2 regions of the Sphingobium sp. RSMS genome follow, and region 1 is predicted to be linked to the other one. Evidence: riboswitches for the same ligand, from Rfam matches in the RefSeq annotation. Region 1 holds a riboswitch; the other holds the start of a gene.
What was found. A riboswitch is a leader RNA that binds a small molecule or an ion and turns the genes downstream of it on or off. The one in region 1 is predicted to bind cobalamin.
Positions count from the first base shown of each region.

Region 2: it holds a riboswitch for cobalamin, as region 1 does, so the genes downstream of both, EGM87_RS11075 (TonB-dependent receptor plug domain-containing protein) here and EGM87_RS19635 (ferredoxin-like domain-containing protein) in region 1, are expected to answer to the same signal.

Region 1 covers NZ_CM191258.1:309,458-324,180, forward strand. The annotation lists gene cobF (precorrin-6A synthase (deacetylating)) at 38-793, opposite strand; gene EGM87_RS19595 (cobyrinic acid a,c-diamide synthase CobB) at 790-2,109, opposite strand; gene cobM (precorrin-4 C(11)-methyltransferase) at 2,106-2,888, opposite strand; gene EGM87_RS19605 (cobalamin biosynthesis protein) at 2,885-3,250, opposite strand; gene cbiE (precorrin-6y C5,15-methyltransferase (decarboxylating) subunit CbiE) at 3,247-4,455, opposite strand; gene EGM87_RS19615 (cobalt-precorrin-6A reductase) at 4,454-5,203, shown strand; gene cobJ (precorrin-3B C(17)-methyltransferase) at 5,179-5,928, opposite strand; gene cobI (precorrin-2 C(20)-methyltransferase) at 5,925-6,644, opposite strand; gene EGM87_RS19630 (precorrin-8X methylmutase) at 6,641-7,270, opposite strand; gene EGM87_RS19635 (ferredoxin-like domain-containing protein) at 7,270-8,334, opposite strand; cobalamin riboswitch at 8,507-8,728, opposite strand; gene bluB (5,6-dimethylbenzimidazole synthase) at 8,801-9,370, opposite strand; gene cobO (cob(I)yrinic acid a,c-diamide adenosyltransferase) at 9,427-10,032, opposite strand; gene cobN (cobaltochelatase subunit CobN) at 10,029-13,808, opposite strand; gene cobW (cobalamin biosynthesis protein CobW) at 13,808-14,723, opposite strand, start outside.
Region 2 covers NZ_CM191257.1:2,290,623-2,305,345, reverse strand. The annotation lists gene EGM87_RS11095 (nitrate reductase) at 1-1,693, shown strand, start outside; gene cobA (uroporphyrinogen-III C-methyltransferase) at 1,680-2,462, shown strand; gene mobA (molybdenum cofactor guanylyltransferase) at 2,453-3,004, opposite strand; gene EGM87_RS11080 (threonine ammonia-lyase) at 3,004-3,987, opposite strand; cobalamin riboswitch at 4,073-4,287, shown strand; gene EGM87_RS11075 (TonB-dependent receptor plug domain-containing protein) at 4,458-6,272, shown strand; gene EGM87_RS11070 (ABC transporter substrate-binding protein) at 6,280-7,110, opposite strand; gene EGM87_RS11065 (FecCD family ABC transporter permease) at 7,218-8,213, shown strand; gene EGM87_RS11060 (ABC transporter ATP-binding protein) at 8,207-8,986, shown strand; gene EGM87_RS11055 (penicillin-binding protein activator) at 9,033-10,235, opposite strand; gene rsmI (16S rRNA (cytidine(1402)-2'-O)-methyltransferase) at 10,247-11,089, shown strand; gene EGM87_RS11045 (YraN family protein) at 11,104-11,457, shown strand; gene gshB (glutathione synthase) at 11,593-12,570, shown strand; gene EGM87_RS11035 (DedA family protein) at 12,647-13,246, shown strand; gene EGM87_RS11030 (tyrosine recombinase XerC) at 13,304-14,200, opposite strand; gene EGM87_RS11025 (MBL fold metallo-hydrolase) at 14,266-14,723, shown strand, end outside.

The sequences.
Region 1 (14,723 bases):
CGATCATCGAATTGATGCCGAACGTCGCCTGACGGCTTCAGGGTCGTCGGACCGTCTTGCGCCTTCGTAAAAGATAGATGTCCATGATCCAGCCGTGTTCCTGGCGGAGCGCGGCGCGGCATGAGGCGATTTCGGCCCCCCTCATGGCCAGCGGACCCTGGGCGAGTCTTTCCTGGGGCAATCCCAGATAGGCGCCCCACCATATGTCGAGACCCTCGGGCGGCAGGGTCTGGAAGGCGCAATGGCCATCCAGCATGACGACCAGGCTGTCGGCGCAGTCCGGCCAGCCGCGTTCGCTGAGGCGCCGGCCGGTGGTGATCAGCACGGGATCGGCAAGGTCGTTGAGGCAGATGCCGTGGGCGGCGGTCAGCGCCTGTACGCTGGTGATGCCGGGGATCACGCGGACCTTCACGTCCGGCAGGCGCCCGGCGATGCGCAGGCTGCTGTCATAAAGCGACGGATCGCCCCAGACCAGCAGGGCGAGCCTGCCGCCTTCGGGAAGGTGCCGGGCGACCTGCTCCATCCAGAGCGCGGCGATGGCATCGTGCCAGTCGAGGACGGCGCCGACATAATCGGTCCGGTCCGGTCGCCGGGGCATGTCGAATTCCACGATTTTCACCGCCTGCGTCAGCAGTTCGGCGCAAATGGCGCGGCGCAGGTCGATGAGGTCGGACTTGGCGTCGCCCTTGCGGGGCAGCAGGATGAGGTCGGCGTCGTTCATCGCCTTCACCGCGGCGCGGGTGAGGTGATCGGGATTGCCCGTGCCGATGCCGATAAGGTCGATGCTGATCATGAGGAGGCTTTCGAGGCGGGAGCGATGAGGTGGAAGAAACTGCCGGTGACGCGGCCGCGATGCGATCCCGTCGACGGAACGGCCTGACCTTCCGCGTCGGTCACATGAGCGAGCGGGCTGTCCGGTTGCTCGACGATGGTGGAATAATGGAATTCATGGCCGTTCAGCATCGCTCCCGCAGGCATGCCGCCCATCGGCGCCAGCAAGCGCGCCTGTCGGTAGCCAAGATGAAGGCGCCGTTCCGCGAAGCTGGTGACGAGGCCGAGCAGGCCGGCCATGGCATGTGCCCGCCCGTCGGCATCGATCAGCGCCTGTCCCAGCACCATATAGCCGCCGCATTCGCCATGGATCGGACGGTCCAGTGCGTGGCGGCGCAGGCCGGAAAGGAAATGGGCCGCCTGCGCGATCCGGCCCGCATGGAGTTCGGGATAGCCGCCGGGGAGCCAGACCGCATCGGCATCGGCTGCCGGGGCTTCGTCGGCCAGGGGGGAGAAGGGCAGGATTTCCGCGCCTGCATCCCGCCAGCCGGACAGGAGATGCGCATAGGTGAAGGAGAAGGCTTCGTCCCGGGCGATGGCAATGCGCTGGCCGGGTGGCGGCAGGGTCGGCATTGAAGCGCGATCCTGCGCCGGGGCGGACCGGGCCGCGCGCCGGACAGCGTTGAGGTCCACATGGGTCGCCACGATGTCCGCCATCCGGTCGATGATCCGGTCGAGATCGGCCTGTTCGGCCGCCTGGACCAGACCCAGATGACGCTCCGGCAGGTGGAGCGCGGCGGAGCGCGGAATGGCGCCCAGGACGGGGATGTCCGCCCCCTCCATCGCCGCGCGGATCAGCCGTTCGTGGCGCTGGCTGGCGACTTGGTTGAGGACGACGCCTGCCATGGAAATATCGGAACGAAGGCCACGGAAACCGCTGGCGATGGCGGCGGCGGACTGGCTCTGGCCCGACACGTCCATGACGAGAAGGACGGGCCAGCCGAACAGCGCCGCGATGTCCGCGCTCGCGCCGGTGCCGGCTTCCCCGACGGCGGGGGCGCCGTCGAACAGGCCCATCACGCCTTCCGCGACGATCAGTTCTGCGTCGGCCCGGCCTGCAACGGTCGCCATCTGCGATGCGGACATCGCCCAACTGTCGAGGTTGAAGGAGGGGCGGCGGCTGGCCGCCTGCTGAAATGCCGGGTCGATATAGTCGGGGCCGGACTTGAACGGCTGTACCCTGATGCCCATTCGGGAAAAGGCCCGCAGCAGGCCCAGCGTGACGGTCGTCTTGCCCGATCCTGATCGGGGCGCCGCGATCAGAAGGCCCGGCGTCATGGCTTGTCGATGAAGGCGGAGTCGGCGCTGGCCGGTCGGAAACGGCGGTCATAGCCGGGCGCGTAGAGGCTGCTTTCCGCGAAATCCTCGCTGCCCAGCACCGGGCCGACAAGAATGATGGCGGTCCGTTCGGGCCCGTCCGCAGCAGCTTCCCCGATGGTGCCCAGCGTCGCCCGCACGATCCGCTGATCCGGCCAGCTTGCGCGCCACACCACGGCCGCGGGGCAATGGGCGCCATGATGCGGGATCAGGTCGCGCACCACCTGCGCCAGATTATGGATCGACAGATGGATGGCGAGCGTCGCGCCGGTCGCGCCGAATGCAGAGAGGCTTTCACCGGACGGCATGGCGCTGGCGCGCCCCGGCGTCCGCGTGAGGATCACCGACTGGCCGAGTTCGGGCAGCGTCAGTTCGGCGCCGATGGCGGCAGCGGCGGCGGCGAAGGAGGGGACGCCGGGCGTGATGCTGAAAGGAATGCCGATCGCTTTCAGCCGCCGAAGCTGCTCGCCCATGGCCGACCAGACGGACAGGTCGCCGGAATGAAGGCGCGCGACGTCATGCCCCGCTTGATGGGCATCGACGATGATGGCGACGATCTCGTCCAGCGTCAGCGGCGCCGTGTTGACGATCCGCGCGCCCGCCGGACAATGATCGAGCAGGGCGGCGGGCACCAGCGATCCGGCATAGAGACAGACCGGAGAACGTGCGATCAGGTCGCGCCCGCGCAGGGTGATGAGGTCGGGCGCGCCGGGACCGGCGCCGATGAAATGAACGGTCATGGGGCAGGGCTTTCGGCTAGGGCGCAACTTGCGAGGCGGTCGGAGGAGAAGGCGCGGGGCGCTAGCAGGCGGCCCTCTGGCCCTGAAGCGGCGAGGGCCGTGGCTTCGGCGACGCTGCCGGTGCCATGGGCGGCCATGCTGGCGGGAGATCGGGTGGCCACGGGCTGTTCCGCCAGCCTTTCCACGCCGACGGCCATCAGGGGCAGGGCGAGCTTGCGCGCCAATGGCGCAAGCTGCCCGGCCTTGCCATCGAGGGTTGCCAGCGCGTCGACCGCGATCATGGCGCCCGTCGCCTGCTCCAGCGCCGATTCCAGCGAAGCGAGCGACGCGCTGTGGCGGAAGCCGAAGCCGGCGACGATCATAGCGTCACGCTCCACTGCACCAGCGGATAGGCGGAACGCCAGCCGCGACGGCTGCCCAGGGGCATCGCCTGCGCAAGCTCGATGCGAAGCAGGTCGCCGCCCTTGTCGGCATGCCATTTGGCAAGCAGCGCTTCCGATTCCAGCGTGACGGCATTGGCGACAAGGCGCGTGGGACCGCCGGGCAGGGCGAACAATGTCGCGAGCAGGGACTGGCTCAGCCCTCCGCCGATGAAGACGGCCTCGGGGCGGGTCCGGCCGGTCAGGATGTCGGGCGCTCTGCCCTCCATGACGGTCAGGCGGTCGACGCCCAGATGAAGGGCATTGGCGCGCGCCCGGGCGGCGCGATCCGGATCGGCCTCGAAAGCGATGGCCTGGGTGGAGGAATGGGCGAGCAGCCATTCTATGGCGATGGAGCCGGAACCTGCGCCTATGTCCCATAATGTCTCGCCAGGGCGGGGCGCCAGGGCGGACAGGGTCAGGGCGCGGGCCGGGCGCTTGGTGATCTGGCCGTCATGGTCGAACCAGTCGTCGGGGATGCCGCTGGAGCGGGGGAGCGTCCTGCCTTCGCCCGCCACGGACAGGCCGACCGCAACGGGATGCGCGACATCGGCAAGGTCCGGCGCTTCGGCCGTGCACTGGCGGATATGTTCGCGGGGGCCGCCCAGCGCTTCCAGCACATGCAGGGTCGAACGGCCGAAGCCCTGTTCCGTCAGCCAGGCGGCAAGCTCGACCGCCGCCTGCCCGTCGCGCAGCAGCAATATGGCGCGGCGGCCGGGCACGAGACCGGGGCGCAACCGCGTCAGCGGCGCGGCGTGGAGGCCATGGCATTCCACGTCCTGAAGCGCCCAGCCCAGCCGCGCGGCGGCAAGGGAGAATGTGGAGGGGGCAGGGTGCGCCGTCCATTCATCCGGCCGCAAATGCCGCGTGATGCTGCTCCCCGCGCCGAACCAGAAGGGATCGCCGGAGGCAAGCAGGACGGTTGGGTCTCCACGGCGGGCGAGCAGCATCGGAACGCCGGCCGCGAACGGGACTGGCCAGGGCAGGCTTTCGGCCCTAAGGGCTGGCAGCAGCGCAAGATGGCGCGGCGCTCCGGCGACGAGCGCGGCTTTCTCCAGCGCTTCGCGGGCGGCGGACGACAGGCCATTCGGGCCGTCTTCCCCGATGCCGACGATCGTCAGCCACGGACCGTCAGGAGTATCGGGCATGTCCAACATCCTCATTCTGGGCGGCACCACGGAAGCGAGCGCGCTTGCGGCTGCTCTTGCCGAGCGGGGCGTTCGCGCGGTGTTGAGCTATGCGGGGCGGACGGACAAACCACGGGCGCAGCCGGTGCCGGTGCGCGTCGGCGGCTTCGGGGGCATGGCCGGCCTCGCGCGCTATTTGCGGGAGGAAGGCGTCACCCATCTGGTGGACGCCACTCATCCCTTCGCCGCTGTGATGAGCGGGAATGCCCTTGGCGCGGCGCGGGAGGCGGGGGTGGAGCACATCATGCTGACCCGGCCGCCCTGGACCGCGGCGGAGGGAGACTGCTGGACCCATGTGCCGGACATGGCCGGGGCGGTGGCGGCGCTGGAGGGAGCCAGGCGGAATGTGATGCTGGCCCTGGGGCGCATGCATGTGGACGCCTTCGCCGTGCAGCCTCAGCATCATTATCTGTTGCGCTTCGTCGATATGCCCGCCGTTGCGCCGGGGCTGCCCGATCATGCGCTGGTCATCGACCGCGGTCCCTTCACGGTGGAGGGCGACATGCGGTTGATGCGCGCCCATGGCATCGACTGCGTGGTGTCGAAAAATGCGGGCGGCGGCGGCGCGCGGGCGAAGCTGGTCGCCGCGCGGATGCTGGGACTGCCGGTCGTGATGATCGAGCGTCCGGCCTGTCCAGCGGCGCAGGTGACGCATGAGGTCGCCGGGGTGCTGCAATGGCTGGGTCATGCGGCGGAGCGCGGCGTATAGAGGATCGGTGGGCCGGAGCGTTCGATCAGCCGGGTGCGGCTGGAACCGACGATGACCATGGTGCGCATGTCGGCCATGTCCGCAGTGGCCCGGCTCAACGGCACCACGCTCAGCGTTTCCTCCGGCGTGGAGACGGCCCGGGCGAACAGGATGAACCGGTCCTCGCCGCATTCCTCGCGCAGGATCGCCAGCGCCCGCCCGAAACCCTCCGGCCGGGAACGGGAACGGGGATTGTAGAAGGCCATGGCGAAATCGGCCTGTGCGGCGAGGCGCAGGCGGCGCTCGATCAGCGGCCAGGGCTTGAGATTGTCGGACAGGTTGATGGCGCAGAAATCATGGCCGAGCGGCGCGCCCGCCCTTGCGGCGGCGGCGAGCATGGCGGTGATGCCGGGCAGGACGCGGATGTCGAGGTCGCGCCAGTCCTCCGGCCCCGCCTCCACGGCTTCGAACAGGGCGGAGGCCATGGCGAAGACCCCCGGATCGCCCGAGGAAACCACCGCCACCCGCTTGCCCTGCGCGGCGAGGGCCAGGGCATGGGCGGCGCGGTCGAGTTCGACCCGATTGTCCGAGGCGTGGAGCGTCAGGCCCGGTCTTTGGGCCACCCGGGCGACATAGGGGATGTATCCGATCACGTCGCTCGCCTGCGCCAGCGCATCCGCCACCTCCGGCGTGATGAGCGCGTCCGCTCCCGGACCAAGACCGGCTGCCACGACCCATCCGGTCATGGACGGCGGCCCTGTCCGTGGACCAGCAGGATCGAAAAATAAGCGGTGACGTCGGTCGCTTCCGCCAGCGGGGTGATGCGCTGATCCGCCATGGTCGCATATTCGACCAGCCAGGCGCTGTCCTGCTTGCCGGCGGCTTCGACGGCGCGGCGAAGCCTGGGAAGGTTGCGGCCGATCTTCATGACGACCAGAGCATGGCTGTCGCGGATGCGGCGGGTCAGTTCCTCTTCGGACAGGGTGGCCATCAACACCGTCAGGACATCGTCGCCCCAACTGATCGGCGTGCCGCTGGCGGTCCAGGCGCCGGACATGCCGGTGATGCCGGGGACGATCTTCACCGGCGCGGCAAGGCGGCTGTGCAGGTGCATGAAGCTGCCGTAGAAGAAGGGATCGCCTTCGCAAAGGACGACCACATCCTCGCCGCGTGCCGAAAGCCTGTCCAGATGCGCCGTGCAATCGGCATAGAAGGTCGAGAGCAGATCATTGTAGCGCGGGTCTGACAGCGGGATTTCCGTCGTGACCGGATATTCCATCGGATATTCGACGGCATCGGCGCGCAACATGCCCTCCACGATGCTGCGGGCATGGCCCGACCTTCCCCTCTTGCGGAAATAGGCGATGTGCCGGGCATTGCGGATCAGCCGGTCGGCGCGGACGCTCATCAGGTCCTGCGCCCCCGGTCCCAGGCCGACGCCATGGATGGTCCCGCCGCTCATTCCGCCGGGCTCGCTATCGCATTCACCGCCGCGACCGTGATGGCGCTGCCGCCGGGGCGACCCTCCACGATACAGCAGGGGACGGGCCGGCTGCGCCAGAGCGCTTCCTTCGATTCTGCCGCGCCGACGAAGCCGACGGGGCAGCCGATGATCGCGGCCGGGCGGGGGCAGTCGGGGTCCTCCAGCATGTTGAGCAGATGGAAAAGCGCCGTCGGGGCATTGCCGATCGCGACCAGCGCGCCTTCCAGATGCGGGCGCCAGAGTTCGAGCGCCGCGGCCGAGCGGGTGTTGGACATTTGCGCCGCCAGGGCAGGCACCTGCGGATCGTTCAGGGTGCAGAGGATCGGATTGGCGGCGGGCAGGCGCTTCAGGGTTATGCCCTCCGACACCATGCGCGCGTCGCAGAGGATCGGCGCGCCCGCCTGAAGCGCGGCGATGGCGTCCCGGGCGAAGGACGGCGAAAAGCGGATGTGGGAAGCAAGTCCGACCAGGCCCGCCGCATGGATCATGCGGACGGCGATGCGTTCCTCCTCGGGCGAGAAGCGGGCAAGGTCGGCTTCGGCGCGAATGGTGCGGAAGGACTGCCGATAGATGGCGGCTCCGTCGGTTTCGTAGCTGTGGGGCATCAGGGCCTTCCGAACAGGGCGAGGATTTGTCGGGCGGTCAGGCCGGTTTTTTCCGGCGGCGATCCGGCGCGGGCGTTGCGGGACAGGTCGAAGCGGCCCTGCCGGCCGGTGAGGACCAGCCCTGCGGGCCTTTGGCGGGCGCAGCCCTTGGCGCAGCCGGACACATGCAGCGACCCTTCGACAAGGGGCGCGAGCCGGGTGGCGAGGCCGCGCGTCTCGACGCTTGCCTGCGGGCATGCGGGCGCGCCGGGGCAGGCGTCGACGCGGAGCAGGCCGTCAGGAGAGGCGTGCTCCGCACTGTCTGCGCCGCCCTCCAGGATCAAACCGCGCCATGGGGTGAGGCGCAGGGCCGTGACATGCGGTTTCCCGGCCAGCGCGATAAGGCTGTCGGCGTCAAACTGACCGAAGGGAATGCCGTGGAAAGGCCCCGATGCCTCCGCCAGCAATCGGGACAGCGGGCGGGATGGCGCGGGCGCGATGTCGGCAGCGGTCGGCAGCGGGGCTTCGTGCCGGGCGGCACGGCCCGATGCGCCGCCGCCCGTGGCAAGGAACCAGCGGGCAAGCGCAATCAGGTCGCGCGCCGCCGTTTCAACGCTGGTGGGCGAACCCAGCGGACGCCCCTCCACCCGCAGCAGCAGCCTGCCCGCCTCGCTGCGCTCGAACCGGAAATCGGCGGGGACGGCGGCAAGACAGGGCGCAGGCCCGGCATCTATGGCGATCCCTATCTTGGAAGGAAGCTGGGGCAGCTCATCGATGTGGGCGATCAGGCTGAGCGCGATGCTTTCCGTGTCATCCCCGGGCGATGAATCGGGAGCGAGCAGGAAATTGCGGCGCGCTTCGCGGGCCGGATCGTGATCCGTAAGGCCCAGGGCGACAAGGTGCCGGAGCAGCGGGCCATGGCCTTGTTCCGTCACGCCGCGAAGCTGGAGCGCGGCCCGGTTGGTGAGGTCGACAAGGCCATTGCCGTGAAGACGCGCGGCTTCGGCAAGGCCGATGGCCTGGGGAACGGTCAGGCGGCCCAGCGGTGGACGGACCCGCACCAGCAGCCCGTCGCCCGCCATCATCGGGCGCCATGCCGTCGGGCACCAGCCGCGAATGGCGGCGGACGATGCGCTTTGCGCGTCTGGCAACGGACCTTACCTCCCACGTCGCAACGACGGCCGGAGGGTTCACCCCCAGCCGCATTTCGTCGCCCGTGCGGAGAACCGAGCCGTGACCATCCCCTGGACCATGGCTAGAGCGACCTTTGCGTTCGGCAGGTCTCCTGGCTTGCGGGTCGTCGCTTCGGCACGGGCCTTCCCGGATCGCTCCAGTGGCTGGCCGTTCCCCGGGGGGAACCGCACGTCCTTGCCTTGCTCGCCGCTCACAGTTGCAGGGACAGCCACGGATTAGGGAGTCTCCTCCCGCACCGCGTTCCCATTTAAGCCCCTTCGGGGCACCGACGCGATCGATGGAGCGGGCGGAACCCGCTCCAAAAACGCTCATAGGCCGGGCGGAAAGGAAAGGGAAGAGGCCTTCGGACGGGAATCGTCAGCGCGTGACAATGGTGGAATGCCAGTCTGTGCGATGTTCCCAGCCGCGCCTCTCCAGTTCCGGCGTCGCCTCCTCGCTCACCGGATAGCCCAGGCACAGCAGGCCGAGGCAGCGCCAGTTTTCCGGAATGGCGAGCAGGGCGTCTACGGTCGGGCGGTCGAGGATCGAAACCCAGCCCATGCCGATGCCGCGCGTGCGGGCAGCCAGCCAGAGGGTGTGGATCGCCATCACGCAGCTATAGCGGCGCGCCTCCGGCATGGTGATCGCGCCCAGCCTGTGGCCGGTTTCCGTGCCTTCGTCGCAATAGACCGCGAAAAGCACCGGCGCTTCGCGCAGGCCGTGCAATTTCAGGCTTCGGTACAGCCTGTCTTCCTCCCCCCGATAGATACTGCCCGCCTCGATCACCTGCGCGTCGACATGGGCGGCAAGATCCTCGCGCAAGGCGGGCGTTTCGATCCGGACGAAACGCCAGGGCTGCGAAAGCCCGACAGAGGGCGCGCTATGGGCGAGGGCAAGGAGCCGTTCGACCTCGCTCTCGTCCAGCGGATCGGTGAGGAAATGGCGCACGTCGCGGCGCAGGTGCACCAGTTCCTCGAAGGCGGCGATGTCGAAGGCGGTGTGTGTCAGAATTCGATTCCCGGCTGGGCCTTCACGCCGCTGCGGAAGGGATGTTTGACGAGGGTCATTTCAGTGACGAGATCGGCCGCCTCTATCAGCGCCTCGGGCGCGTTGCGGCCTGTGACGATGACATGCTTCATTTCGCCCCTGGCGGTCACGGCCTCCAGCACCTCTTCGACCGGAAGATAGTCGTAGCGCAGGACGATGTTGAGTTCATCGGCAAGGACCATGTCATAGGCCGGATCGGCGATCATGCGTTTCACCTCATCCCATGCTTCGCGTGCAAGGGCAATGTCCCGCGTCCGGTCCTGCGTGTTCCAGGTGAAGCCTTCGCCCATCGGCTTGAATTCGACATTGTCGGGGAATGCATCGAACACCCGTTTTTCTCCGGTGGTCATCGCGCCCTTCACGAACTGCACGACGCCCACCTTCCTGCCATGGCCGATGGCGCGGACCACCATGCCGAGCGCGGCGGTCGTCTTGCCCTTGCCCTTGCCGGTGTGGACGATCAGCAGGCCCTTTTCCTGCGTCTTGGTCGCCATGATCCTGTCATGGGCGGCCTGTTTCTTCTTCATCTTTTCGGCATGCTGTTCGGGCGTGCGTTCGATCATTGCGGGGCATCCTTGAGTTGGGAGAGAAGCATGGCGGCGCTGTTCGACCGGGGTTTCCAAAGGGCGCGGTCCAGCGCTTCGTGGAGGCGGGCGGCGGTCTCCCGCAGGGCGGCCGGATTGGCTTCCGCCATGAAGGCGCGAACCGCCTCATCCTCGATGAAGGCGGCGTGGACCGCGTCGAAATGATGGTCCTTCACCGCATGGGTGGTCGCGGCGAAGGCGAAGAGATAGTCGACGGAGGCCGCGATCTCGAACGCGCCCTTGTAGCCGTGGCGCATCATGCCCGCGATCCATTTGGGGTTGGCGACGCGGGCGCGGACGATGCGGCCGATCTCGTCCTCCAGCGTGCGGATGACGGGACGTTCGGGACGGCTGTGGTCGTTATGATAGCTGAGCGGCCTCCTGCCGGAGAGATGCTCGACCGCGGCGGCGATGCCGCCCTCGAACTGGTAGTAATCGTCGCTGTCGAGCAGGTCGTGCTCGCGATTGTCCTGATTCTGGATCAGCGCGTCGGCTTCGGTCAGGCGCTGCGCGAAGAGGCCGCGTTCGCTGTCGCCTTCCACCCCGCCGCCATAGGCATAGCTGCCCCAGTCGAGATAGACATTGGCAAGGTCCGACCGGTCGTGCCAGATCTTCTCGTCGATCATCGCCTGGAGGCCGGCGCCATAGGCGCCCGGTTTCGAACCGAAGACGCGGCTTCCCGCGCGGCGCCGCGCGGCCTTTTCCGGCGTGCCCTGCGCGATCAGCGCGGCGGTTTCGATGCGGTGGCGGGCGGCGGCCGGATTGTCCTCGTCCGGCTCGTCCAGCGCCATGACGGCGCGGGCGGCGCTGTCGAGCAGGTCGATCTGTTCCGGGAAGGCGTCGCGGAAGAAGCCGGACACGCGGAAGGTGACGTCGACGCGGGGGCGGTTCAGTTCCGCGATCTTCATGACCTCAAAACCGATGACCCGGCCCGAAGCCCAGTCCCAGCGGGGCCGGACGCCCATCAGGGCCAGCGCCTGCGCTATGTCGTCGCCGCCGGTCCGCATATTGGCGGTGCCCCAGGCGGAAAGGGCGATGGCGCGGGGATAGTCGCCCTCGCGCTGGAGATAGTCCTGCACGATGAGATCGGCGGAGCGCTGCCCGAGATTCCATGCCGCCACCGTGGGCACGGCCCTGGTGTCGACCGAATAGAAATTGCGCCCGGTGGGGAGGACGTCGGGGCGACCCCTGGTGGGCGCTCCGGAAGGGCCCGGGGCGACGAAATCGCCGTTGAGGGCTTTGAGGAGTGCGGCTTTTTCGGCCTCTCCGCAGCCATCGACGCGCGGGGCGAGATCGGTTTCGATAGCCTTGAGAACCGCAGCGCTCCGTGGACCGGGAGCGCCTTTCCGGCAACTGCCGTCATCCCCGCACGCGCGGGAATGACGATGTTCCAACTCATCGAGCAGGCGGATGGCGTGAAGTTCCAGCCGTTCCACCGTGTCGCCCGTGCTGCGCCAAGGTGCTCCTGTCAGGCTTTGCAGCGCTTCCGGCCGGGGTCCGGCCCAGGGCGCGCCCATCGTGCAGTCGAGCGGGTCGAGATCCAGCCCAAGATCATCCGCCAGCGCACGGAGCAGGGACTGCTGGCCGGCATCGTCCATACCCCTTGGGCAGCGGGCAAGGGCCATGAGTAGGTCGCGGCGAAGCGAACCCTTCGGGCTTTGCGTGAAAACGTGCAGCCCGTCGCGTATCTGCATTTCCTTGAGTTCGCACAGATAGTTGTCGATCGCTGCTAAAGCTTCGTCTCCGCTTCCCTGCGCGCCTGAATCCTTGTCCAGCCCTTGCGAGGCGGCGAGGGCCAGAATGTCCTTGCGCAGCGTTTCCAGCCGGCGTGGGTCCATGCCGGCGGCGAGATAATATTCGTCGACCAGAGCCTCCAGTTCCTTGAGCGGGCCGTAGCTCTCGGCGCGGGTCAATGGCGGCGTCAGATGGTCGACGATGCAGGCGCCGATGCGACGCTTGGCCTGGGTGCCTTCGCCGGGATCGTTGACGATGAACGGATAGATTTGCGGGATCGGCCCGGCGCAGATTTCCGGAAAGCAGTTTTCGGACAGCGCGATCGCCTTGCCCGGCAGCCATTCGAGATTGCCGTGCTTGCCGACATGGACGACGGCATGGGCGCCGAAATCGCCGGCCAGCCAGATATGGAAGGCGAGATAGGCATGGGGCGGGGGCAGCGCCGGGTCGTGATAGCTGCTCTTGGGATCGACATGATAACCGCGCGACGGCTGCACGGCGACCGCGATCCGGCCGAAGCGGTGCACCGGCAGATGGAAGGCGCCATCGCGGAAGAAAGGATCGGTTTCGGGCGCGCCCCAGCGGCATTGGACCGCTTCGCGGACCCCTTGGGGCAGCGTGGCGAAGACTGCGTCATAGGCCTGGAGCGAGAGGGTGATTTCACCCGGACGGTCCGGCGCGGCATTGGTGATGCCACCTGTCATGCGCTGCATCAGCGCGGCGCCGTCGGTGGGCGCATCATCCGTTCCGTAGCCTGCTTCCGCCAGGGCCTTCAGAATGGCGGCGGCACTGGCGGGCGTATCGAGGCCGACGCCATTGCCGATGCGGCCATCCCTGTTGGGATAGTTGGCGAGGATGAGCGCGACGCGACGTTCCTCCACTCGCGTTCTACGGAGTTTAGCCCAATTTGCAGTAAGTTGGGATACGAAGCTGACACGATCTTCCAGTATCTGGGGCACGACGATGCTGCATTCCGTGCGGGCATCGAACCGTGCCGCGGCCTTGAAGGCGACCGCGCGGGTGAAGAGGCGGCCGTCCACCTCCGGCAGCGCGACATGCATGGCGAGGTCGCGGGGGCCAAGCCCGCGGGCGCTCGACTCCCAGGCGCTCTGTTCGGCGCTGGCGAAGATCGTCTGGAGGATCGCGCAATCCGCCTGTTCGAGGATGGAGGGCGTGCGCGGCTCGCCCGGCGCGCTGGCGGCAAAGGCGGTGGCGTTGAGGATGACGTCCGGCGGCGCCTCCGCCATCAGCCCTTGCAGGAAGTCCCGGGCGAAAGGTTCGCGCAAGGCGCGCACATGGACGGGAAGGACGTTGAGGCCCGCCGTCTCCAATCCCGCGACCATGCGGTCCACGGCGTCCAGTGTGCCCGCGATCAGCAGCGTGCGGTAGAAGAGGAAGAGGGCTGTCGGCTGCCCTGCCTTCCATCCGCTCCTGACCTGATCCAGCGTGGGTCGATCCACGCCGGGCAAATAGAGGCCCGCGTCGGCCACCGGAACGGGCGCATCGGGAACGCCCGCATCGAAGCCGGCAAGGCGGGCGGCGTTGCGCAGGAAGGCGATGGCGTTGGCAATGCCGCCCTGCCGCAGATAGTCGCGCAGGAGATCGCAGCTCTCCGCCGTGACGGTCGATGCGGCGCGCAAAGCGGGGTCATCTTCTCGCCCATCGGCGATCGCCGCAAAGGCTATGCCCTTTTTCCGGGCGATATTTGCAATCTCATCAATGCCATAGGGCCAATAGCTCTTGCCGCCCAGCAGGATGACGCAGACGAATTTGGCGTGGGCGACGACCTTTTCGACATACAGATCGACGGAATAGGGGTGCTTGAGCTGGAGGAGATTGGCCAGCCGGATTTCGGGCGCCGCCCTGCCCAGTTCCTGCCCCAGAACATGGGCTGCGCTCGCGAAACAGGCAAGTTCGCTGTCCGCCACGGTCAGCAGCACGATGTCGCCCGGCGACTGGCCGAGGTCGATGGCTTCGTCGCCGTTGGAGACGGTGCCGGGCGTGGCGGTCAGCAGATGCATCAGGCAGCGGCCATCTGCGCGCCGAGCGCGGCCTCTATGGCGGCGCGGTCCATGCCGCTCTGGCCGACCACCACCAGGCGGGAGCGGCGCGGTTCGTCGGCCTGCCAGTGCCGGTCATAATGATGCTGGATGCGGGGGCCGACGGCTTGCAGCACGAGGCGGGCGGGGCGCCCTTCTATGGCGAGGAAGCCCTTCACGCGCAGGATGTCATGCACGGCGATGCTCTCCGCCAGCGCCGCCAACAGCGGCTCCGGACCGGAAAGTTCGCCCAGGTCGACGATGAAGCTCTCGAAATCGTCATGGTCGTGATCCTCCCCATCGTCATGGTGCGAGGGACGGGCATCGATCCCGTCCTCCACCCCGGCGCCGAGGCCGAGCAATATGGCCGGTTCGATCTCTCCCCTCGCCGTGCGGAGGATGCGGACGCCGGGGCGGATTTCCTGGGCCAGTTCCTGCTCCAGCACGGCCAGCCGGTCCACGGCGACCAGATCGGTCTTGTTGAGCAGGACAAGGTCGGCGCAGGCAAGCTGGTCCTCGAACAGTTCCTCGATGGGGCTGTCATGATCCAGCGTCGGGTCGGCCGCGCGGGCGGCGGCGAGCGCCGCCTCGTCATGGGCGAAGCGACCCGCCGCCAGCGCGTCGGCGTCGATCAGGGCGATCACTCCGTCGACCGTGGCGCGCGTGCGGATGTCGGGCCATTGGAAGGCCTTCACCAGCGGCTTGGGCAGGGCAAGGCCGCTGGTCTCGATGATGATGTGATCGGGCGGGGTGGGCCGGTCGAGCAGCTTTTGCATGGTCGGCAGGAAATCGTCGGCCACGGTGCAGCAGATGCAGCCATTGGCCAGTTCGATGATGTCCTTGTCGGGGCAGGCTTCGTCGCCGCAGCCCCGCACCAGCGCGCCGTCGACGCCCACG
Region 2 (14,723 bases), on a different replicon from region 1:
CGCCACCGGCCGCATCGGCAAGCCGGGCGCGGCGCCCTTCTCGATCACCGGCCAGCCCAACGCCATGGGCGGGCGGGAAGTCGGCGGCCTCGCCTCGACGCTCGCCGCGCATATGGACTTCGCGCCGGACAATGTGGCGCGGGTGGGCCGCTTCTGGGCCGCGCCGAAAATGGCCACCAAAGCGGGCCTGAAGGCCGTCGACCTGTTCCGCGCCGTCGATGAGGGCCGGATCAAGGCGCTCTGGGTCATGGCGACCAACCCGGCCGTCTCCATGCCCGACGCGAACCGGGTCAGGGACGCGCTGGCCGCCTGTCCCTTCGTCGTCATGTCGGACATCATGGCCGACACCGATACGGGCGCGCATGCCCATGTCCGCCTGCCCGCCGCCGGCTGGGGGGAAAAGGACGGCACCGTCACCAATTCGGACCGCACGATCAGCCGCCAGCGCCCCTTCCTGCCGCTGCCCGGAGAGGCGAAGCCGGACTGGTGGATCGTCAAGGAGGTCGCCCGCCGCATGGGGTGGCGCAATGCCTTCGCCTATGATCGGCCCGCCGACATCTGGCGCGAACATGCGCGGCTCACCGCTTATGGCAATGACGGGCAGCGGGTGCTGAACCTGCGCGCCTGGGCCGCCATCGGCAATGATGCCTATGACGCCATGGAGCCGTTCCGCTGGGGCGGCACGCCCTTTGCCGACGGCCGCTTCCCGACGCCGGACGGCCGGGCGCGGCTGGTCCTGACGAAGCAGATGGACATGCAGGAGCCGCTGAAACAGTGGCCGATGACGCTCAACACCGGCCGTTATCGCGACCAGTGGCACACGATGAGCCGCACCGGCCTGTCCCCGAAACTCGCCCGCCATCGCGAAGAGCCGCTGGTGGAAATCCACCCGCGGGACGCGGCGGCGCTGGGGATTGCCGACCGCGACCTTGCTCGCGTCGAGACGGCGCAGGGCAACAGCATCTTCCGCGTCAGCCTGAACGAAGGCCAGCGGCGCGGCGAAATCTTCACCCCGATCCACTGGACGGACCAGACGTCCAGCGGCGGGCGCACCGGCCTGCTCCCGCGTCCGCTGGTCGATCCCCATTCGGGCCAGCCCGGCTTCAAATCCACCCCGGCCAGCATCGGGAAGGTCGCGACCGAGTGGAGCGGTTTCCTCATCCTGCGCGATCGGGAAGGGATCGGGCAGCCGGTGAAGCTGCCCTGCCTCTGGTCCACCCGCATCGCCGTGCCGGGCGGCGCGCTCTACGAAATCGCCGGCAATGGCGACCCCGCCCGCCTCGACGCCTTTCTTCCGAAGGGCGACCGCGTCGAGGCGATGGACGCATCGCGCGGCACCCGCCGCATCGCGACCATCGGCGAAGGCAGGCTGAACGGCGTGCTGTTCGTGACGCGCAGCGGCCTGCTGCCCTCGCGCGACTGGCTGATCGGCCAGTTGCAGGCAGAGGGGGTGGGCGGCTCCGTCCTCGCGGCGCGGGAACCGGGCGCCGCTGGAGACAAGGGCGCGACCGTCTGCGTCTGCTTCGACATCGGCCTCAACCAGATCGTCGCCGCGATCCGCGACCGGCAACTGGTCGATGTGCCCGCCATCGGCAGGGCGCTGGGCGCGGGCACCAATTGCGGATCGTGCCGGCCCGCGCTCGCCAATATCCTTGCCCAAAACATGCAGGAGACGCTTCATGCAGCCGAATGATCTTATCGCCCCCGGACAGGTCTGGCTGGTCGGCGCGGGGCCGGGCGATCCGGACCTGCTCACCCGCAAGGCCGAAAGGCTGATCGCGGCGGCGGATGTCGTCTTCCACGACGCGCTGGTCGGGCCAGGCGTGATCGACCTCATCCCCCCAGACGTCGAGCGGGTCAGCGTCGGCAAGCGTTCGGGCCGCCATTCGAAGGCGCAGGGCAGCATCAACGACCTGCTGCTCGCGGCCGCCAGGGCGGACCGCCGCGTCGTCCGCCTCAAGGGCGGCGACCCCTCGGTCTTCGGCCGCTCGGCGGAGGAGATCGCCCATCTGGCGGAGGCGGGCGTTGCCGTGCGCATCTGCCCCGGCGTCACCACGGCCAGCGCGGCGGCGGCGAGCGGGCATGCCTCGCTCACGCTGCGCGGGGTGGCGCGGGGATTGACGCTGGTGACGGCGCATCTCAAGGCGGGCGAGCCGCTGCGGCTCGACTGGGAAGCGCTGGCCCGTCCGGGCGGCACGCTCGGCATCTATATGGGCCGCGCGGCGGCGGGCGAGATCGGCCGCTGCCTGATCGCCGCCGGACGCGATCCCGAAACGCCGGTGATGGTGGCGGTCAACGTCTCCCTGCCCAATGAACGCCTGATCCGCGGCAAGCTGTCGGCGCTCGCCTTTCTGGTGCAGACGATCAGCGACGACGACCCGACGCTGCTGCTGATCGGGGAGGCGGTGGCCGGGACGCATGCGCCTGCCGACCTCGCCGCGCATGTTGGCCTTCACGCCTGACGACCGTCTCGACCCGGCCGGGTGAGTCTCTCCAGATCCTCCGGCCGGTTGATGTTGGGCAGCACGAACTCCGGCCGCTCCACGATCCGCGCGCCCACCCGCTCCAGCCAGCCACGGATCGACCGGTTATTCTCCTCCGCCAGATGCGCGTCCAGCTCGCCAGCCAGCGAAGCAGGCCAGAAGCCGATCAGCTGCTGCCCCTTGAGGATGGCGGCTCCCTGTCCGATCAACGCCTCCGCCAGCCCGTCCGGATAGGCGGGCACGTCGCATCCGGTCGTCAGCACCGCGTCATAACCCTGCGCCCGCGCATGATGCAGCGCCGCGTTCAGGCCCCCCAGCGGCCCCATGTCCGCAGCCGGCCGATCCGCCAGCCCGATCATCCCCTCCACCTGCCGGCCGCAGACCGCCACGGTTTCGACCTGCCGCCCCAGCGCCGCCACCGCATGCTCCAGCAGGCTGCGCCCATCCAGCATCGCCCGCGCCTTGTCGCTGCCGAACCGGCTGGACCGCCCGCCGGCCAGAACCGCCCCCATCAGCCGCATCATGCGCCGCCCGCGATGATCCGGGCATAGCTGTCGGGATCGACATTGCTGCCGGAGATCACCACGACGCTCGCCCCCTCGGCATCCGGAGCCAGCCCGGCCAGCATCGCCGCCAGCGACGCGGCCCCGCCCGGCTCCACCACCAGCTTGAGCGCCGAAAAGGCAAAGCGCATCGCGTCGCGCACCTGATCGTCGCTCACCGCAAGGCCGCCCGCCAGATAGGCCCGGTTGATGGGAAAGGTCAGCGCCCCCGGCGCGGGAGACAGCAGGGCGTCGCAGATCGACCGCGCATCGGCCGACACGCTTTCCCGCACGCCGCTCGCCAGCGAGCGCGCCGTATCGTCGAACGCTTCCGGCTCCACCGCCAGGATCGCGACGCCGGGCTGGCGCGCCTTCACGGCGGTCGCAATTCCAGACACCATGCCGCCGCCGCCGCAATTGACGAGGATCTGGCCGATCTCCGCCCCTGCTTCGGCGGCCTGTTCCATGATCTCCAGCCCGATCGTCCCCTGGCCGGCCATGATGAAGGGATCGTCGAAGGACGGCACCAGCACCGCGCCCCGTTCGTTCGCCAGCCTCGTGGCGATTTCCTCCCGGCTTTGGGTGAAGCGGTCATAGGGCACGACATCGGCGCCCAGCGCCCGCGTATTCGCCGTCTTGATCGCGGGCGCGTCGGCCGGCATCACGATCGTCGCCGCCATGCCCAGCAACCGCGCCGCAAGGGCAACGCCCTGCGCATGATTGCCCGAAGACCAGGCGACGACCCCCGCCTTCCGCTCCGCCGCGTCCAGGCGGGCCAGCCGGTTGTAGGCGCCGCGGAACTTGAACGATCCGCTGTGCTGCGCGCCTTCGAACTTCACCAGCACGCGCCGGCCGCAGCGGGCGTTGAGCGCCGCATTTTCCAGCAGCGGCGTGCGGATGGCGGCAGGGGCGATGACCCGCGCCGCATCCTCGACATCGGCGGGGCTGATGGCGAACGGCATGCAATCTCCTTCCATGGCTGCCTCTTGGCATGGCCGCCGCTTTCCCTTATGGCGCGGGACGCGGGCGGGGCAATGCCTTCGCGCGCAAAAAGAAGATCGCGCCGGTGCCCCGAAGGGGGCTGAAAACGGGAATGCGGTGCGGACGGGAAACCGTCCTATTCCGCGGCTGTCCCTGCAACTGTAAGCGGTGAGCGCGATGCACTTCGGCCCAGGGGCCGGCCACTGGACGCAAGTCCGGGAAGGCGTGCATCGCCGCATTGACCCGCGAGCCAGGAGACCTGCCGGCGCATGGTCGCTCTTGCCTTGGTCCAGGGTATGGCCATGGCACGGTGTTCTCCGTCTGAGCGACGAAGCGGCGCAGGGCCGCATCGGTGCGGGGGGAGGGCACGGGCGCCGGCCATTTCCCCCGTCCGGCCGCGCGAGCGGACGCCCTGAGCCATGTTGCACCGGCGCTCAGGGGGAATATAGACATGTTGAGGATTTCCATTTCCATCGCCGCCTTGCTCGCGGCCGCTCCCGCCCTGGCGGAGGATGAGATCATCGTCACCGCGCTGGGCATCGAACAGCCGCGCGACGAGGTCGGCCAGGCGGTCACGGTCATCGACGCCGACACCATCCGCACCCGCCAGAGCGTCAGCGTCGTCGACCTGCTGGCCACCACGCCGGGGGTGCGCTTCAACCGCAGCGGCAGCCTTGGCGGCGTGACCGGGGTTTCGTTGCGCGGGGCGGAAACGACGCAGACGCTGGTGCTGATCGACGGGGTCAAGGTCAACGACACCAGCGGCATCGGCGACATGTACGACTTCGGCAATCTGCTGACCGGCAATATCCGGCGAATCGAAATTTTGAGGGGGTCCAACTCCATCGCCTATGGCAGCCAGGCCATAGGCGGCGTCGTCAACATCATGACCGGCACGCCTGCCGCCGGTTTCGCGGGCAATGCCTCGGTCGATTACGGTTACAGCAATACGCTGAACGCCAAGGCGGATGTTTCGGGCGGCAGCGGCATCGCTTCGGGCGGCGTCGGCATCGCCTATTTCAACACCGACGGCATTTCCTCCGCCGCCAGCGGCACGGAAAAGGACGGGTATGAGAATATCGCCGCCAATGCCAAGCTCAAGCTGGCCTTCACCGATACGCTCAGCCTCGACCTGCGCGGCTATTATATCCATGCCGATCTGGATACCGACAACGGCGTGGTGGACAGCACCGCCGACAGCTCGAAATCCGATCAATATGTCGGCTATGCCGGTCTGAACCTGTCGCTGTTCGACGGCAGGCTCACCAACCGGGCGGCCGTGACCTGGTTCCGCATGGACCGCGACTATACATCCGCATTCGGCCCTTATGGCTATTCGGGCACCAATCTGCGCTTCGAATATGAGGGTGTTTATCAGCCGGTCGATCAGGCCAAGCTGGTCTTCGGCTATGAACATGAACGGCCCGACTACGACTTCTCCGGCTTCGGCTCGACCGAAAGCCACCGGGCCGATATGGACAGCGTCTATGCGCTGGCCATCGTGAAGCCGGTCGCCGGCCTGTCGCTGACCGCCGGCGCGCGGCATGACGATCACAGCCAGTTCGGCGGCGCGACCACCTTCGGCGCCAATGCGAACTACACGCCCAACGCCGGCGCGACCAACATCCGCATGAGCTATGGGGAGGGGTTCAAGGCCCCCTCGCTCTACCAGCTTTACGGCGCCGACGTCGGCAATGCGGGCCTGCGCCCGGAGCGGTCGAAAAGCTACGACATCGGCTTCGACCAAAGGCTGGACGGCGACCGGGCGATCCTCTCCGTCACGGCTTTCCGCCGCGACACCAAAGACCAGATCAACTATGATTATTCGATCGGTCTTTACGGCGGTTACAATAATCTCGACCGCACCCGCGCCAAGGGGGTGGAGGCGATGCTGGCCCTGAAGCCTGTCGAGGCGCTGACCGTCACCGCCGCCTACAGCTATGTCGATGCGCGCGACCGCAATACCGACGCCCGGCTGCCGCGCCGCGCCGCCGATGCGGTCAGCGTTTCGGCGGACTATGTCTGGCCCTTCGGCCTGTCGACCGGCGCGACCGTGACGATGGTGGGCGACAGCTTCAACGATGCGACCAACGCGATCCGGCTGGACGGCTATGCCGTGACGGACGTGCGGGCATCCTTCCCGATCCGGGAAAATCTGGAGATCTACGGCCGCATCGACAATCTGACCGATGAGAAATATGCCACGGTCCATGGCTATGGCACCTATGGCCGGTCGGCCTTCGGCGGCGTGCGTGTGCGCTTCTGAAAATAGCCTAATGGCGCGGCGCGGCGTTCACCCGCGCCGTGCCCTTGTGCGCAGCGCCGTCAAGCTGCGCTGCGATGCCCCGCGCCGCCTCGACATAGGCGGGGCCGCCGCACACCGTCCACGCCTGCGGCACGCGGATGCGCGGGATGGCGCGCAGTATGGGGTGGTGCAGCATTTCCGTCCCCTGATCGACCACCTTCTCGCTGCCGCTCTCCACGATCAGCCAGTCCGGACGGGCGGCGATCATCTCCTCAAGCGACAGTTGCGACAGCGCCGGCTTGCCCAGCCTGCGGGCCAGATTGATCAGGCCCACCCGCTGCATCAGGTCGTCGACCAGCGTGCCGGTGCCGGTCATATAGCCGCGCCGCTGATAATAGGCCGCGACGCCGCGACGCTTCGGCGGGGGCTGGGCGGCGAGGTCGCGGTTCATCCGGGCGATCATCGCTTCGCCCCGTTCGGGATGGCCGACCGCCGCCGCCACCTGCCGGATCTGCGTCAGGATCATGGCATAGCTGTCCGCGCTCGCCAGCCCCAGGGTCCGCCACTCGCCCGGCGGCGCGCCGACGACGCTGCCGCCGGAAGGAAAGCCGATCAGCAGGTCGGGGCGGATCGCCAGCACTTCCTCCGCCGGGCGCTTGAGGGTGCGGAAGGCGCGGGCCCTGCCGACCGCCGCCGACAGTTCCGGGTCGTGCCCATAGGGGCTGAGCGCGGCGATCTGCGCCGGGTCCGCCAGAGCGAGCACATATTGGTCGGCGCAGGTGTTGAGCGACACGATGCGCCGGGGTTTGGCGGGCGCCGCGCCGGTCAGGGCCAGGGCGCAGAACGTTGTAAAGATCATTCTGCACCGCACGCTGCTGCTCCCGGATCGTGCCTCAACAAACCAACGTGCTCCCGCCTTCGCAGGAGCACGGCACGCTGTAGCAAGCAGGGAAGGACGCGCAAGCCATGAGCGCCCGGCGCCATCCGCTGCTGATCCCCACGCTGACGGCGCTGGCGCTGCTGGCCGCCCTTGCTTCCCTCACTCTGGGCGCGGTTCCGCTCTCCCCGGCGCGCATCTTCGCCGTCCTCGGCGGCGGCGGCGATGACGTCGCCCGCGCCATCCTTCTCGACCTGCGCCTGCCCCGCATGCTGCTTGGCCTGATCGTCGGCGCGATGCTCGGGCTGGCGGGCGCGGCGCTTCAGGGCTATCTGCGCAACCCGCTGGCCGAACCTTCGGTCCTGGGGGCCTCCAACTGCGCCGCGCTGGGCGCGGTCGGCGCGCTCTATTTCGGGCTGGCGCAGGCGCATCCGCTGGCGCTTCCCGCGCTCGCCATCATGACCGGCCTGATCGGCATCGCCGCGCTGTTCCTGCTCGCGGGGCCCGCGGAAAGCCCGCTCACGCTGATCCTCGCCGGCATCGCCATCGCGACGCTGGCGGGGGCGGGGATCAGCCTGTCGCTGAACCTGTCGCCCAATCCCTTCGCCGCCATGGAGATCATGAGCTGGCTGATGGGCAGCCTGGAAAACCGCGCCTACGGCCATGTCTGGATCGCGCTGCCCTGCGTCGTGGTGGGGGCGGCGCTGCTGATCGCGGACCGACGGACGCTGGACGCGCTGACGCTGGGGGAGGATGGGGCGCAGGCGCTCGGCATCGACCTTCGCCGGGCGCGCATCCGCCTGATGCTGGGCGTCGCCATCGGCGTCGGCGGCGCGGTGGCGGTGTCCGGGGCGATCGGCTTCGTCGGCCTGATCGTGCCGCATCTGGTGCGGCCGCTGACCGACCGCTCCCCCTCCGCCATATTGCTGCCCTCCATGCTGGGCGGCGCGGCGCTGCTGACGCTGGCGGACATCGGCGTGCGGCTGATACCGACCGGCAGCGAACTCAAGTTGGGGGTGCTGACGGCGCTGCTGGGTGTCCCGGTGTTCCTGATGCATCTGATGCGGGAGAGGCGGCTATGGTGACGATCCGCGCCCAGGGGCTTTCCGTCAGGCTGGGCCGCCATCCGGCGGTAAGCGGCGTCGATCTTGAGCTCGGGCCGGGCGAGCTGGTCGGCATCATCGGTCCCAATGGCGCAGGGAAGTCGACGCTGATCCGCGCCATGCTGGGCCTTGTGAAACGGGAAAACGGCTCCGTCCTCATCGACGGCGCCGATAGCGCGCGGCTCGGCCGGCAGCAGATCGCCCGGCGCATCGCCTATCTGCCGCAGGGACAGACGCTGCACTGGCCGCTGGCGGTGGAGCGGCTGGTGGCGCTGGGCCGCCTGCCGCATCTGGGGCCGCTGTCCCGCCTTTCCGTGGAGGATGAGGCGCTGATCGACGCCGCCCTGATGCGCGCCGACGCGCTGCATCTGAAGGGCAGGGTGGCGACCGAATTGTCGGGGGGCGAGCGCGCCCGCGTGCTGCTGGCCCGGGCGCTGGCGGTCGGCGCGCCCGCGCTGATCGCGGACGAGCCCTTGGCCGCGCTCGATCCGGGGCATCAGATCGACGTCATGGACCTGCTCAGGGCAGAGGCGCGGGCGGGATCGCTGGTCGTCACCGTGCTGCACGACCTGGGCATGGCGGCGCGCTATTGCGACCGGCTGGTGCTGATGGATCGCGGCTCGCCGGTGGCCGACGGCGCGCCGCTGGACGTGCTGACGGCGGGGAATCTCGCCAAAGTGTACGGCATTTCGGCGCGCATAGAAACGGACGGCGACTGGCCATTGATCCTGCCGACCGGGCGGACCGCGTCCTGACCGTCATCTGCGGCGTGCTCCCGCCGTTGCAGGAGCACGCGGCACGCTATTCGGCAAAGGCGCGTGGCGCGGGCGCGACGACCGTGAAGGTGCCCGCGCCGATCTCCGACACTTCCAGCGCCCGTTCCGCAATGCCGTCCCGGCCGAAGCGGAACGCGCCGTCGATCCCGGCAAAGCCCCCCGCATCGCGCAGCCGCGCCGCCGGGAAGGTCGTCCCCGGCTTCCAGTCGCGCGCGATCCGCACGGTCAGCAGCACCGCGTCATAGCCGAGCGCCGACAACCGGAACGGCGCATTGCCGTAGCGCGCCCGATATTTGGTCGCGAGCTGGCGGTAGAGGCCATCCGACACGCTGGCGAACCAGGCGCCGCGCAGCACCGGGCTGGATGCCAGGCCGCTGTCCGTATTCCACAATTCGGTGCCCAGCAGCCGCGCCGTCGCGCCGCCATTCTTCCGCACGATCGGCGCGACCTGCACCGCCACCCGGCCGCTGTCCGCGATCAGCAGCGCGTCATAGCTGGAGGACGCCTGCAATTTCCTGACCGCCGCCGTGATGGAGGCGGGGCTGCGGTCGAAGGTCTGCATCGACACCACGGTTCCGCCCGCACCCTCGACCGCGCGCAACAGGGCGGTGCCCGACCGCTCGCCATAGGTTCCCTTGGGCACCAGCGCGGCGAATTTGGACAGGCCCTTGCCCCTGGCGAATTCCACCACCCGTTCGATCGACTGGTTGGGGTTGTAGCCCATGACGTAGACGCCGTTCCCGGCGACGCTGGTGTCGTTGGAGAAGCTGATGACCGGCACATTGGCCCGCGCCGCGATGGGGCCGACGATCCGCGCATCCTCCGCCAGCAACGGCCCCAGGATCAGCTTGTTGCCGTCCGCCAGCGCCTTGTTCGCCGCCGCCGCCGCGCCGACCCCGGTGTCGTAGGTGGTGATGCGCACCTTGTCGGCCTTGGTGTCGAGCAGCGCCAGCGTGGTCGCATTGGCGATCGACTGGCCGACCCCGGCATTGGGACCGCTCATCGGCACCAGCAGCGCGACGCGATGGCGCAGCGTGTCGGTGGGCAGGCCTTCGGTGACGTCGGGGCCCGTCTGCACCGGCCCGCTGGGCTGCGCCGGACCGGGGCCCTTGGGCACGATCGACTGACAGGCGGCGACCAGCAAAGCCGTCGCGGCGAACAAAATCCGCCCGGCGCGTCGCATCGAAGCGAACAAGTCCGCTTGCCGGGGGGCATCCGTCTCTGTCATCTGGCATCCTTATGGAAACTGAACCGTCTAGGCTTGAACCGGGGCTTTACATCGTTGCGGGGCCGATCGGCAACCTTGCAGACCTAACCCCCCGCGCGGCCGAAGTCCTGCGTCTGGCCGATGTGATCGCCGTGGAAGATACACGGGTCAGCGCACGGCTGCTGCGCCATGCCGGGTCCGACCGGCCGATGGTCCCCTATCACGACCATAGTGCGGAGGGGGTGCGGGCCCGCCTGATCGAGCGGATGGCGCGCGAATCGGTGGCGCTTCTCTCGGACGCGGGCACCCCGCTGATCTCCGATCCGGGCTACAAGCTGGTGCGCGACGCCCGCGCCGCCGGACGCAGGATCACGACGCTGCCCGGCCCCAGCGCCGCCATCGCCGCGCTCACCCTGTCGGGCCTGCCCACCGACCGCTTCCTCTTCATGGGCTTCCTGCCGTCGAAGCAGAAGGCGCGGGGCGATGTCCTCGCCGAAGTCGCTGCCCTGCGCGCCACGCTCGTCTTCTACGAAAGCGGCCCGCGCCTGTCGGAAAGCCTTGCCGCCATGGCGGAGCATCTGGGCGACCGCGAAGCCGCCGTCTCGCGGGAGATCAGCAAGGCCTTCGAGGAAACCGCAACGGGCACGCTGAGCGAACTCTCCGCCCGCTATGCCGACGCCCCGCCCAGGGGGGAGATCGTCGTCACCGTCGGCCCCCCCGGCGAGGCGCCGCCCGCCAGCGCCGAGGATGCCGACGCGGCGCTGCTGGAGGCGATGGAACGCCTCCCCCTGTCCAAGGCGGCTGGGGAGGTCGCGAAGAAGCTCGGTCTCGACCGCCGCGCCCTCTATGATCGCGCGCTGGAACTCAGGGGGTGACGGGAACTCGGGGGGTGAAGCGCCGGGCAGCCGAAAAGCGCGGAAAACAGGCGGAGCGCATCGCCGGCTGGTGGCTGCGGCTCAAGGGCTGGCAGATCGTCGGCCGCCGCCTGCGCACGCCCGCGGGGGAGGTCGACCTCGTCGCCCGGCGCGGCAGGATGCTGGCCTTCGTCGAGGTCAAGGCAAGGGCGACGGATGCCGATCTTCACCTCGCCATAGACGAACGCCGCCTCTCCCGCGTCGCGGCGGCGGCGGAAATCCTGTTCCACGACCTTGCAAAACCGGGCGACGACATGCGAATCGACGTGATGCTCCTTGCGCCGGGCCGCCCGCCGCGCCATCTGGCCAATGTCTGGCACGGGGGGTAGGTTGAACCGATCCTCCCGTTCCGTTCGCCCTGAGCCTGTCGACCCGAGGGCCGAGCTTGCTCAACGGCGAAACTTCTCTTCAGGAAAGGGATGGGCTTCGACAGGCCCATCCCGAACGGTAGGAAAAGCAAGTCGATGACGACCGAACTCAACCCGCTCACCGTCGCCGTGCAGATGGACCCGATGGAGGGCATCAGGATCGGCGGCGATTCGACCTTCCACATCATGCTGGCGGCGCAGGCGCGGGGACACCGGCTCTATCATTATCTCGCCCCGGACCTCACCTATCGCGACGGCTGCGTGCTGGCGCGGGCGCGCCCGGTCAGGGTGCAGAAGGTGGAGGGCGACCATTTCGCCTTCGGGGAGGCGGAGGTGCTGGACCTTGGCCGGGACGTCGACGTGGTCCTCATGCGGCAGGACCCGCCCTTCGACCTCAGCTACATCACCGCCACGCACCTGCTGGAGCGCGTGCAGGAAGAAACGCTGGTGGTGAACGATCCCGCCTCCGTCCGCAATGCGCCGGAAAAGCTGTTCGTGCTCGACTATGCGCGCTTCATGCCGCCGACGATGATCACCCGCGACCTGGAGGAGGTGAAGTCCTTCCTCGCCCAGCATGGCGAAGTCGTGGTGAAGCCGCTCTACGGCAACGCGGGCAATGCCGTCTTCCATGTCGGGCGGTCCGGCGCGAATCTCTCCGCGCTGGTGGAACTGTTCAAATCCTCCTGGGTCGAACCCTTCATGGTGCAGGCCTTCATCCCTGGCGTCGCGGAAGGCGACAAGCGGATCGTGCTGGTCGACGGCGAAGTCGCGGGCGCGGTCAACCGCATTCCCGGCGCGGGCGAGATCCGCTCCAACCTCGCCGTGGGCGGTTCGGCCGCGAAGACGGTGCTGACCGAACGCGAACTGGAAATCTGCGAAGCGCTGGGTCCGGAACTCAGGCGGCGCGGCCTGCTGTTCGTCGGCATCGACGTGATCGGCGGCGAATGGCTGACGGAAATCAACGTGACGTCCCCGACCGGCATCGTCTCCATCGACGCCTTCAACGGCACGGACACCGGCGGGATGATCTGGGACGCGATCGACGCCCGGCTGGCGGCGCGGGCAGCCGCTTGAATCGATATGGCGTCATCCCGGCCGGGGCGGGGACGCCATGCGGCAGGGCCGACCGCGCGAAGGGATGGGCGATCGGATGACCGACTGGGTCCTCCGCCTGATCGATGCGGGCGGCTATTGGGGCATATTCGTCCTGATGGTGCTGGAAAATGTCTTCCCGCCGATCCCGTCCGAACTCATCATGGGCATTGGCGGCATCCGCGTCGGGCAAGGCCGGATGGAGATGGGATGGCTGCTGTTCGCGGGCACCGTCGGGACCACCATCGGCAATTATTTCTGGTATATGATCGGCCACCGGCTGGGCTTCGGCCGGTTGAAGCCGATCGTCGACCGCTATGGCCGCTGGGCGACGCTGGAGTGGAAGGATGTCGAGGCGCTCGATCATATCTTCGGCAAATATGGGCAGATCGTGGTGTTCGTCTTCCGCTTCATGCCCGCCTTCCGCACGATGATCTCGCTGCCCGCCGGCCTGTTCCGCATGGGGCATTTCCGCTTCCTGCTCTGGACCAGCGGCGGGGCGCTGGTGTGGAACATCGTCCTTGCCTATGCGGGCTATATATTGGGCCAGAATTTCCGCGACATCGACAAATATGTCGGACCCGTGGCGACCGCCTGCGTGGTCGGGGCGGTCCTCTTCTACCTCTGGCGGCTGGCCACCTGGAAGCCGAGGGGGTGATCCCGGATCGTCATGCTCCCGCGCGGGCAGGAACCCGGTTCGGACGAGGAAACGGCTTCACGCCCGGGGATGGGCGTTGCGATAAATATCCAGCAGATGCGCCGCATCGACCTGCGTATAGATCTGCGTCGAGGACAGGCTGGCATGGCCCAGCAATTCCTGCAACGACCGCAGGTCCGCCCCGCGCCCCAGCAGATGCGTCGCGAAACTGTGGCGCAGCGCATGGGGCGTCGTCCGGTCCGACAGGCCCAGCCGTCCCCTCGCGCCCTGCACGGCGCGGCGGATCAGCGCCGGCGAAAGCGGCCCGCCCCGCGCGCCCCGGAACAGCGGCCCGTCCTTCTCCTGCCCAAAGGGACAGAGCGACATATAGGCTTCCATCGCCTCCCGCACCTGCGGCAATAACGGCACGATCCGGGTCTTGCCCCGCTTGCCCGTGACGCGCAGGGTTTCCCCCAGGGGCAGCACCGCGCCGGTCAATCCCATCGCCTCCCCGATGCGCAGTCCCGCCCCGTAAAGCAGCAGCAGCACCGCCCAGTCCCGCGCGCCGATCCACGGCTCCCGCGCGGTTTCGGCTATGTCCCCGGCCAGCGCCACGGCTTCGTCGGGCGATACGGGGCGGGGCAGGCCGCGCTTCACCCGCGGCCCCTTCAGCATCGGGACGCGGGCATCCTCGCCGCCCACGAACCGCAGGAAACCGCGCACCGCCGACAATTCCCGCGCCGCCGAGACGTTGCCGATGCCGTCCATCCGCCGCACCGTCAGGAAAGCGCGCAGATCGGCCTGTTCGATGCCCGCCAGCATCGCCGCCGTCACCGCTTCGCCGCGATGCTCCTCCAGGAAGGCCAGCAACCGTTCGGCGGTCGCCACATAGGCGCGCACCGTATGCACCGACCGCCGCCGGTCCAGCGCCAGATGCCGCCGCCATTGTTCGCAAAGATCGTCCGAAGCCGCCATGGCGCCATGATAGGGCAGGGGATCGCCCTTGAAAACCGCCCGGAAATGGGCACATGGGATCGGACATGGCAACACCCTTCGATCCGGCCGACCTGCCCACCGGCGCGCTGATGCGGCTTTCTCCGCTGGTGGGTCGCGTGCTCGCGCCCAATCCCTCGCCCTTCACCTATACGGGCACGCAGACCTATCTGGTGGGCGCGCAGGATGTGGCGGTCATCGATCCCGGCCCCGACGACGCGGCGCATCTGGCCGCGCTGCTCGACGCGATCGGCGGGCGTCCGGTCAGCGCGATCCTCTGCACCCACACCCATCGCGACCATAGCCCGGCCGCCGCGCCGCTCAGCGCCCGGACCGGCGCTCCGGTCGTCGGCTGCGCGCCGCTGACGCTGGACGACGACGGACCCCGCGCCGATGCCGCCTTCGACGCCGCCTATCGTCCGGACCGGGTGCTGGCGGATGGCGAACAGCTTGGCGGCCGGGACTGGACGCTGACGGCCGTTGCGACGCCGGGCCATACCTCCAA